Regions from separate parts of the Streptomyces sp. NPDC088554 genome, predicted to be linked through region 3. Evidence: riboswitches for the same ligand, from Rfam matches in the RefSeq annotation. Region 3 holds a riboswitch; each other region holds the start of a gene.
The links. Region 3 has a riboswitch for thiamine pyrophosphate ahead of thiO (glycine oxidase ThiO). Riboswitches for the same ligand answer to the same signal wherever they lie in the genome.

Region 1 (3,269 bases), on a different contig from region 3:
GCCGAGGAGAACGCAGGCTGAACGGGGCCGTCCGGGTGGTTTCGAGGCCGTACCGACAGCGGGTGGTACGGCCTCGGGCCTCCCGGCCCCCTCCGGGACCGTACGGCTACTTCTTGCGGCGGCGGCCCCGGCCGCCGAGCGTGCGTGCCGAGATGCTCGGCACCGGTGTGGAGAGGGTCTCCTCCCGCCCCGCGGGTGCCGGACCGTCTGTGTCCGGTCCGGAGCCCGTGGGGGTCGGCTGAGCCGTGTTCCCAGGGGTCTGCCGGTCGGCCGAGACCACCAGGGCCGCCAGCGCGGTGGTCACCGGGACCGACGCGACCAGACCGATCGAACCCACCAGGGTCCGTACGATCTCCTCCGCCACCAGCTCGCTGTTGGCGACCGAGCCCACGCTCGACTGCGCGATCGAGAAGAGCAGCAGCAGCGGCAGCGCCGCACCCGCGTAGGCGAGCACGAGCGTGTTGACGACCGAGGCGATGTGGTCCCGACCGATTCGGATGCCCGCCCGGTAGAGCGCGCGGGGCCCCATCGTCGGATCCGCCTGGCGCAGCTCCCAGACCGCCGAGGTCTGTGTGACCGTCACATCGTCGAGGACACCGAGCGATCCGATGATGACGCCCGCCAGCAGCAGACCGCTCATATCGATCTCGGGGTAGAGGCCGTGGATCAGCCCGGTGTTGTCGTCCGTGTTGCCCGTCAGGCTCGCCCAGCCGATGAAGAGCGATCCCAGCAGGCCGATCAGCAGCAGGGAGATCAGCGTGCCGAGGACCGCGACCGAGGTGCGGGCCGTCAGACCGTGGCAGGCGTAGAGGGCGATCAACATGATCGCGCTGGCCCCGACCACCGCCACGATCAGCGGGTTCGAGCCCTGAAGGATCGCGGGCAGGATGAACAGCGTCAGAATGGCGAACGAGACGACGAGCGCGACCAGCGCCATGACACCACGCATCCGTCCCACCGCGATCACCGCGAGCGCGAAGATGCCGGCCAGCAGCGCCATGGGGAACTTGCGGTCCACATCGGTCACCGAGTATTGGAGATCACGGGGCGCGTCGGGTGCGTATGCCACCACGACGCCCTGTTTCACGTGAAACTGCCGTGGTGCGTCCGGCTGGACGACCTCGACGAAGGTCCGGCCCTTCTCCTTGCCGGAAGTCACCTCGACCGTCGCCTTCTTGCACTCCCCGGTCTCCCCCCGCGCCGCCTCGCGTCCCTGGGGCGTCGAGGTGCCGGAGGACGGGATCTGCGAGGCGTTCACGTCCTTGCAGTCGACCCGCTCGATCTGCACCACCCGGCCCTGCTCGGTCTGCCGGTCGAAGCCGACCCCCGTGCGTTCGTGCGCCGGAGCGCCGCCCGGCCAGAGCACGGCGAGCCCGATGACCACCGCGGTCGCGAACGGGATCAGAACCGCCGCGATCACCTTGCGGAGGTGTCGGGAGACGGGTGCGGCGGGGCCGTGGCTGTGCGAGTGGCCGTGCGGTTCGTGAGTCTGCTGGGATGAGGTCACCGACCGATCATCGCAAGAAGGGTGGGGCCCTCTGTTCAGCACGCCGGAAATGACGCTAGCGTGGGGGCACCTTTGCACACGCGGGAGCTCGGAGCACCGGGCTGAGAGGGCGCTGAACGAGGGGTCCCGGGACTTTTCCCCGGACGCCTGAGCTGCGCCGACCGCTGAACCTGTTACCGGGTAATGCCGGCGTAGGGAGTAGGTCTCATGACCGTTCAGGACACACGCACGCCTGCCTCGGATTCGGGGAATCCGGACGGGACCGTAAGGTCCATCGGCTGGCACAAGGGATATGTCCGGGGTTCCCGTCCGGATCTCCAGGTGCCGGTCCGCAGGGTGCACCTCACCACGGGCGCGGATGTGACGCTGTACGACACGTCGGGGCCGTACACCGACCCCGCTGTCGACACCGAGGTACGCCGGGGCCTCGCGCCCCTGCGGGAGAGCTGGATCATCACGCGCGGCGACACCGAGGAGTACGAGGGCAGGCCCGTCCGCCCCGAGGACGACGGGCTCAAGCACACCTCGCCGCGCGGGGGGCTGCTCCGGAGCGGAGCGACTGATCTGCGGGGCCTCGACGCGGTGTTCCCCGGCCGTCCGCGCAGGCCGCGGCGGTCCAGGGGCGGGCAGCCGGTGACACAGCTCGCGTATGCCCGCCGAGGGGAGATCACCCCGGAGATGGAGTACGTCGCGATCCGCGAGAACGTGCCCCCGGAGGTCGTACGCGAGGAGATCGCGGCCGGGCGTGCCGTACTGCCGGCGAACGTCAATCACCCGGAGACCGAACCGATGATCATCGGGAAGCGGTTCCTGGTGAAGGTCAACGCCAACATCGGCAACTCCGCGGTCACCTCCTCCATCGAGGCGGAGGTGGAGAAGATGACCTGGGCGACCCGCTGGGGCGCGGACACGGTCATGGACCTCTCCACCGGCCGCAATATCCACACCACCCGGGAGTGGGTGCTGCGCAACTCCCCCGTGCCCATCGGTACTGTGCCGCTCTATCAGGCGCTCGAAAAGGTCGACGGCAAGGCCGAGGAGCTGACCTGGGAAATTTATCGGGACACGGTGATCGAACAGGCCGAGCAGGGCGTCGACTACATGACGGTGCACGCGGGCGTACTGCTGCGGTACGTGTCGCTGACGGCCCGTCGCAAGACGGGCATCGTCTCGCGCGGCGGATCGATCATGGCCGCCTGGTGTCTCGCGCACCACAAGGAGTCGTTCCTGTACGAGAACTTCGAGGAGCTGTGCGAGATCCTCGCGGCCTACGACGTGACGTACTCCCTGGGCGACGGTCTGCGGCCGGGTTCCATCGCGGACGCCAACGACGAGGCGCAGTTCGCGGAGTTGCGCACGCTGGGCGAGCTGAACTCGACGGCCAAGCGGCTGGGGGTGCAGACGATGATCGAGGGCCCTGGCCATGTCCCGATGCACAAGATCAAGGAGAACATCGACCTTCAGCAGGAGATCTGCGAGGAAGCCCCGTTCTACACGCTCGGCCCGCTGACGACCGATGTGGCTCCGGCGTACGACCACATCACCTCCGGTATCGGCGCGGCGATGATCGCGTGGTGGGGGACGGCGATGCTCTGTTACGTGACGCCGAAGGAGCACCTGGGGCTGCCGAACCGGGATGACGTGAAGACGGGGGTCATCACGTACAAGATCGCGGCTCATGCGGCGGATCTCGCCAAGGGACATCCGGGGGCGCAGGAGTGGGACGACGCGATGTCCGACGCCCGGTTCGAGTTCCGCTGGG
Region 2 (3,269 bases), on a different contig from region 3:
CGCGTCAGAGGCTCGCGACCGAGCTGCTGCCCGATCTGATGTCGGTGGTACGGCACATCTCGTGCGACGACGACGCCACCCGCAAGACGCTCTGGCGGCTGCACGACGGCACGCTCGTCGAGTCCGTGCTGATGCGCTACCCGGACAGGGTCACGATGTGCATCTCGTCCCAGGCCGGGTGCGGGATGAACTGTCCGTTCTGTGCGACCGGGCAGGCGGGGCTCGACCGGAATCTCTCGACCGCGGAGATCGTGCACCAGATCGTCGACGGGATGCGCGCGCTGCGTGACGGGGAGGTTCCCGGTGGGGCCTCGCGGCTGTCGAACATCGTGTTCATGGGGATGGGTGAGCCCCTCGCCAACTACAAGCGGGTGGTCGGGGCGATCCGTCGGCTGACCGACCCGGAGCCGGACGGGCTCGGGCTCTCGCAGCGGGGGATCACCGTTTCGACGGTCGGTCTGGTCCCGGCGATGCTGCGGTTCGCGGACGAGGGCTTCAAGTGCCGTCTCGCGGTCTCGCTGCACGCGCCCGACGACGAGCTGCGCGACACCCTCGTCCCGGTCAATACGCGCTGGAACGTCCGGGAGGTACTGGACGCCGCCTGGGAGTACGCGGAGAAGTCCGGCCGCCGGATCTCCATCGAGTACGCCCTGATCAGGGACATCAACGACCAGGCATGGCGCGGCGACCGGCTGGGCCGGCTACTGAAGGGGAAGCGGGTGCATGTCAACCTGATCCCGCTCAACCCCACGCCGGGCTCGAAGTGGACGGCGTCGCGCCCCGAGGACGAGAAGAAGTTCGTCGAGGCGATCGCCGCGCACGGGGTGCCCGTGACCGTACGGGACACCCGTGGCCAGGAGATCGACGGAGCGTGCGGGCAGCTGGCGGCTTCGGAGCGCTAGCAGCGGAATCGCCGGGGTAATCTTGGCCGGAAACCGTTAGATTTCCTGAAACATCGCATTTTCAATTTTTCGATACCTGAATACATCGTAATTTCCGACAGGGGAGCGCCACAGCGCTGAGAGTGCGGCATGGTCCGTGAGAGCGGACAACGGTCGCAGACCCTCTGAACCTTGCCCAGGTCATTCTGGGTAGGAAGTTCGGACACCACTCAAGCTGTTGCGCCCTGCCCGGGTTCCGGTCCGTCCGGAGTCCGGGCAGGGCCGCGTCTTCTCCTGGATATCCCAGGAGGAAAACCAGTGAGTATCACCAGCACCACCGCCGGAGTCGGAAGGGCCGCGGCCGCCGCTCTGGCCGCCGCGCTCGGGGTCTCCCTCCTCGCCGCCTGCGGTGGCGACGACGGGGGGAAGGCCGACGGAGGGACCCCGTCCAAGACCGTCACCCTCGTCAGCCATGACTCGTTCAACGCTTCGCCCGCCGTGCTCAAGGAGTTCACCAAGGAGACCGGCTACACGGTCAGGGTGCTGAAGAGCGGGGACGCGGGCGAGGCCCTCAACAAGGAGATCCTGACCAAGGGGTCCCCGCAGGGCGACGTTTTCTTCGGCGTCGACAACACGCTGCTCTCCCGGGCCCTCGGCAACGGCATCTTCACGCCGTACGAGGCGAAGGGGCTCGGGCGGGTCGACACGGCGGCGCGGCCCGACAAGGGTGAGTACCGGGTCACCCCGATCGACACCGGGGATATCTGCATCAACTACGACAAGAAGTATTTCGCGGACAGAAAGTTGGCGCCGCCGCAGTCCTTCGACGATCTGGTCAAGCCCGCCTACAAGAACCTGCTGGTCACCGAGAACGCCGCCACCTCGTCGCCCGGTCTCGGCTTCCTCCTCGGCACCGTCGCGCGGTACGGCGACGACGGCTGGCAGGACTACTGGAAGAAGCTGAAGGCCAACGGCGTCCAGGTCGTCGACGGCTGGGAGCAGGCGTACAACGAGTCCTTCTCGGGCTCCGCGGGCGGCAGGAAGGCCAAGGGGAACCGGCCCCTCGTCGTCTCGTACGCCTCCAGCCCGCCGGCCGAGGTGCTGTACGCCGAGCCGCGGCCGAAGACCGCCCCGACCGGGGTCGCCACCGGCACCTGCTTCCGGCAGACCGAGTTCGCCGGGCTGCTCAAGGGTGCGAAGAACGAGGCCGGGGGCAAGGCCCTGCTGGACTTCCTGATCAGCGGGAAGTTCCAGGCGGACATGCCGCTCAGCATGTTCGTGAACCCCGTGGTCAAGGATGTCGCGCTGCCGAAGCTGTTCACGGAGTTCGGCGCGACCGTCGACAAGCCGGAAACCGTCGCCCCGGCGAAGATCGCCGCCAACCGTGAGCAGTGGATCCAGTCGTGGTCCTCACTCGTAGTGAAGTAGCACGGCAGAAGCCCCCGAGGAAGCCCACGGGGAAGTCCATGAAGGGGCGGGCCGTGCGCGCCACCGCGCTGCGGCTCGCCCTCATGGCCGGGCCCGTCGCCTTCTTCGCGGTCTTCTTCGCCTACCCGGTGGCCGCGATCGTCGGGCGCGGGCTGAAGACCGGCGGCGGCTGGCAGCTCGGCCGGATCGCCGATGTCCTGGGCCGCCGGGACATCCTCGACGTGCTGTGGTTCACCGGCTGGCAGGCGCTCGCCTCCACCGCGCTGACCCTGCTGGTGGCGCTGCCCGGCGCCTATGTCTTCGCGCGCCTGGACTTCCCCGGGAAGCAGCTGCTGCGCGCGGTGGTCACCGTGCCGTTCGTCCTGCCGACCGTTGTCGTCGGTACGGCGTTCCTGGCGCTGCTCGGGCGCGGCGGACTGCTGGACGAGCTGGGGGGCGTACGGCTCGACACCACTGTCTGGGCGATCCTCCTCGCCCATGTCTTCTTCAACTACGCGGTGGTCGTACGTACCGTGGGCGGCCTCTGGGCACAGCTCGACCCGCGCCAGGAGCAGGCCGCGCGGGTGCTCGGCGCGGGACGGTTCACGGCCTGGTGGCGGGTGACGCTGCCCGCGCTCGCGCCCGCCGTGGCGGCGGCGGCGCTGATGGTGTTCCTGTTCACCTTCACCTCCTTCGGCGTCGTACAGATCCTCGGCGGACCCGGCTACTCCACCCTGGAGGTGGAGATCTACCGGCAGACCGCGCAGCTGCTGGACCTGCCGACCGCCGCCGTGCTGACCCTGATCCAGTTCGTGGCCGTCGGCGGGATCCTGGCGGTGCACGCGTGGACCGTACGGAAACGGGAGACCGCGCTGCGGCTGGTGGATCCCGGGCGGACCGCGAGCAGACCGCGCGGCGCCGGGCAGTGGGCGCTGCTGGGCGGGGTTCTCACCACCGTGATCCTGCTGATCGTGCTGCCGC
Region 3 (3,269 bases):
GCGGGGGTGAGGGCGGCGACCACCGTGTCGAGGGTGACCGGGGCGGCCAGCACCCGTGGCTCGCCGTTCACCGAGACGGTCACGGTGGTGGTCATGGTGGTGGTCATGGTGGCGGGTGCGGGGGTGCTGCCGGAGGTCATGCGGACTGCTCCTGACGTACGGAATCGGACGGGAGAACCGTGGGGGAGGCCGTCGGGCGCGCGCCGAAGCGCAGCGGGCTGAAGGCGCGGGCCTCCGCCGGGAGGGCCCCCGTGGTCAGCGCGGTGGCCAGCGCGTCGCCGGTGACCGGGGTGAGCAGCACCCCGTTGCGATAGTGCCCGGTGGCCAGCTGGAGCCCCGGCAGGGCGGTCGGGCCGAGCAGGGGCGCGTTGTCGGGGGAGCAGGGGCGCAGCCCCGCCAGGGTCTCGGTGAGGGGGAGTTCGGTGATGCCGGGGACCAGCTCGTGCGCGTCCCGCAGCAGTTGGTACACGCCGCCCGCGGTGACCGTGGTGTCCCAGCCCAGTTCCTCGCTGGTGGCGCCGACGATCAGCTCGCCGTTCTCGCGCGGCACGAGATAGACATGGCTGCCGCGCACCACGGCCCGTACGGTCCGGGACAGGAAGGGCGCGTACGGACGGGGCACGGTCAGCCGCAGGATCTGGCCCTTCACGGGCCGTACCGGCGGCAGTACTTCCTGCGGTACGCCGGGGAGCCCGCCGCTGAGACTGCCCGCCGCCAGCACGGTCTGGCCGGCGGTGAGCGCGCGGCCGTCGGCGAGCACGGCTCCGGTGGCGCGGTCGCCCGCGACGGTGAGCCGGTCGGCCCGTACGCGGTGGAAGACGACCCCGGCGCGCGCGCAGGCGGCCAGCAGGGCCGTGGCCAGCCGGCGCGGGTCGATCTGGTGGTCGCCGTCGACCCGCAGCCCGCCGCGCACGGCGGGCGCGAGCATCGGCTCCAGGCGGCGGCACTCGCGCCCGGTGAGCCACTCGGAGGCCAGCCCCGAACGCCGCTGGAGGGCGTGCAGGTCGCGCAGTTCGGCGCGGTCGTCGGTGTCGAGGGCGACGGCGAGGGTGCCGCAGGCGCGGTAGCCGGTGTCCAGGCCGCTCGCCGCCTCCAGTTCGGCGACGAACGCGGGATAGCGCGCGGCGGAGGCCAGGTTGAGACCGAGGAGCGTCTGCTCCCCGTAGTGGAGTTCGGTGACGGCGGCGAGCATCCCGGCCGCGACCCGCGCGGCCCCGCCGCCCGGATCGGGGTCCGCGACGGCGGTGCTCAGCCCGCGCTGCGCGGCCCGCCACGCCGTGACGAGGCCGATGATCCCGCCCCCGACGACCAGGACGTCGGGGGCGGTATGGCAGGCAGAAGACGACTGCATGGGCGTCCAGCCCCTCCCTTCGCCGGCATGACCCGGATCAGGTTCGTACGGTCGGAGGCCGCGTCAGCCTCCCTCTCAGCCCGGTGCGTCCGGACTCCCGCGAGGTAGTGTCGCTGGCCAGACTAACGTTCCGCCGCCCGCGCAGTAAGGGAGCCTTCGTCATGGCCCGTTCCTTGGACGGACTCGTCCTCTCCCCGGTCGCCGACCAGGCTCCCGGCCAGGTGGGCACCGGTACCCGCTTCGTCTACCACGAGCGGGACGGCGTGATCCGGGCCCGGTACGAGGGCGGTGACGTGGTGCGCGGACATCTGGTGGGGACCCGCGCGGGCGACCGGCTGGACTTCCGCTACGTACAGCTGAAGCAGGACGGCACGACCTCGTCGGGGCACTGCCTCTCCACGGTCTCCGAGCTGCCCGACGGGCGCGTCAGGCTGACCGAGAGCTGGCGGTGGGAGTCCCAGGAGGGCAGCGGCACCAGCGTCGTGGAGCAGCTGCCGGTCTCCGTGCCGACGGCGGGCTGAGGCACCGATGAGCGAGCCGCGTGTGGTGATCGTCGGAGCCGGGATGGCGGGGGTGCAGACCGCAGTTGCCCTGCGGGAGAAGGGGTACGACGGGCCCGTCACCCTGATCGGGGCCGAGCCGCACCCGCCCTACGACCGGCCGCCGCTGTCCAAGGCGCTGCTGTTGGGCAAGGCGGACAGCTCGGCCTTCGACCTCGACTTCGGCGCGCTCTCCGTCGAGTTGGGGCTCGGCCTGGAGGCGACCGGGCTGCGCCCGGCGGAGCGCGAGATCGACACCGCCGCCGGGCCCGTCCCGTACGACGTCCTGGTGATCGCCACCGGCGCGGAGCCGGTCGGGCTCGCGGGCACCGGGGGCGCGGCCGGTGTCCACGCGCTGCGCACGCTCGACGACGCGGAGGGGCTGCGCCCCGTCCTCGAACAGCGGCGCTCCGTCGTGGTCGTCGGCGCGGGCTGGATCGGCGCGGAGTTCACCACGGCCGCCCGGGAGGCGGGGTGCGCGGTGACGGTCGTCGAGGCGGCGGACCGGCCGCTCGCGGGCGCCCTGCCCGCAGAGGTGACCGCCCCCATGGCGGGCTGGTACGCGGAGAGCGGCGCCGAACTGCTGACGCACGCGCGCGTGGCCGGTGTCGAGCCGGGCGCGGTCCTCCTCGCGGACGGCACCCGGCTGTCCGCCGACGCGGTGGTCGTGGGCATCGGCGCGCGCCCGGCGACCGGCTGGCTGGCCGGGTCCGGCATCGCGCTGGGCGCGGACGGCTCCGTCACCGCCGACGACCGGCTGCGAACCTCGCTGCCGGGGGTGTACGCGGTCGGTGACTGCGCCTCCTTCCCGTCCGCGCGCTACGGCGAGCGGCTGCTCGTCCACCACTGGGACAACGCGCTCCAGGGGCCGCGCACGGTCGCCGCCCAGGTCATGGGCGAGAGCGAACAGGTCTACGACCCGGTGCCGTATTTCTGGTCGGAGCAGTTCGGCCGGTTCGTGCAGTACGCGGGCCACCACACGGCGGCCGGCACCCTGGTGCGGCGCGGCGACCCCGGGGACGCCGCCTGGTCCGTGGTGTGGCTGCGGGACGGGGTGCTGGTGGCCCTGCTGGCGGTCGGCCGCCCCCGGGACCTGGCACAGGGCCGCAAGCTGATCGAGGCGGGCGCCCGCCTCGATCAGCTTGCGGCCGCGGACCCCTCCGTACCGCTGCGCAAGGCCGTTCTGTGACCGGACGAGTGCCCGATCAGGCGGCCTTGGCTACCGACTGTCAGTCCGGGATGGCACGCTTGTCCTGTGACCGAGATTGACGCAAAGATCGATGCTCTCGTCCCTGCCTGGCTCTACCTGCCTGATATCGCCGAAATGTTCGATATCGAGGTGACGCGTGTACGGCAGCTGGTGAGGGATGGCCAGCTGA

Region 1: linked by a shared signal. The riboswitch ahead of thiC (phosphomethylpyrimidine synthase ThiC) and the one ahead of thiO (glycine oxidase ThiO) in region 3 are both predicted to bind thiamine pyrophosphate.
Region 2: linked by a shared signal. The riboswitch ahead of ACIP8W_RS01660 (thiamine ABC transporter substrate binding subunit) and the one ahead of thiO (glycine oxidase ThiO) in region 3 are both predicted to bind thiamine pyrophosphate.

What each region holds. Positions count from the first base shown of each region.
Region 1 covers NZ_JBIVMF010000038.1:39,844-43,112, forward strand. The annotation lists gene ACIP8W_RS29400 (SsgA family sporulation/cell division regulator) at 1-21, shown strand, start outside; gene ACIP8W_RS29405 (YibE/F family protein) at 107-1,507, opposite strand; TPP riboswitch at 1,578-1,722, shown strand; gene thiC (phosphomethylpyrimidine synthase ThiC) at 1,715-3,269, shown strand, end outside.
Region 2 covers NZ_JBIVMF010000001.1:400,177-403,445, forward strand. The annotation lists gene rlmN (23S rRNA (adenine(2503)-C(2))-methyltransferase RlmN) at 1-902, shown strand, start outside; TPP riboswitch at 992-1,116, shown strand; gene ACIP8W_RS01660 (thiamine ABC transporter substrate binding subunit) at 1,200-2,309, shown strand; gene ACIP8W_RS01665 (ABC transporter permease) at 2,393-3,269, shown strand, end outside.
Region 3 covers NZ_JBIVMF010000009.1:235,712-238,980, forward strand. The annotation lists gene thiS (sulfur carrier protein ThiS) at 1-107, opposite strand, end outside; gene thiO (glycine oxidase ThiO) at 137-1,351, opposite strand; TPP riboswitch at 1,349-1,462, opposite strand; gene ACIP8W_RS13820 (hypothetical protein) at 1,513-1,872, shown strand; gene ACIP8W_RS13825 (NAD(P)/FAD-dependent oxidoreductase) at 1,880-3,079, shown strand; gene ACIP8W_RS13830 (Rv2175c family DNA-binding protein) at 3,146-3,269, shown strand, end outside.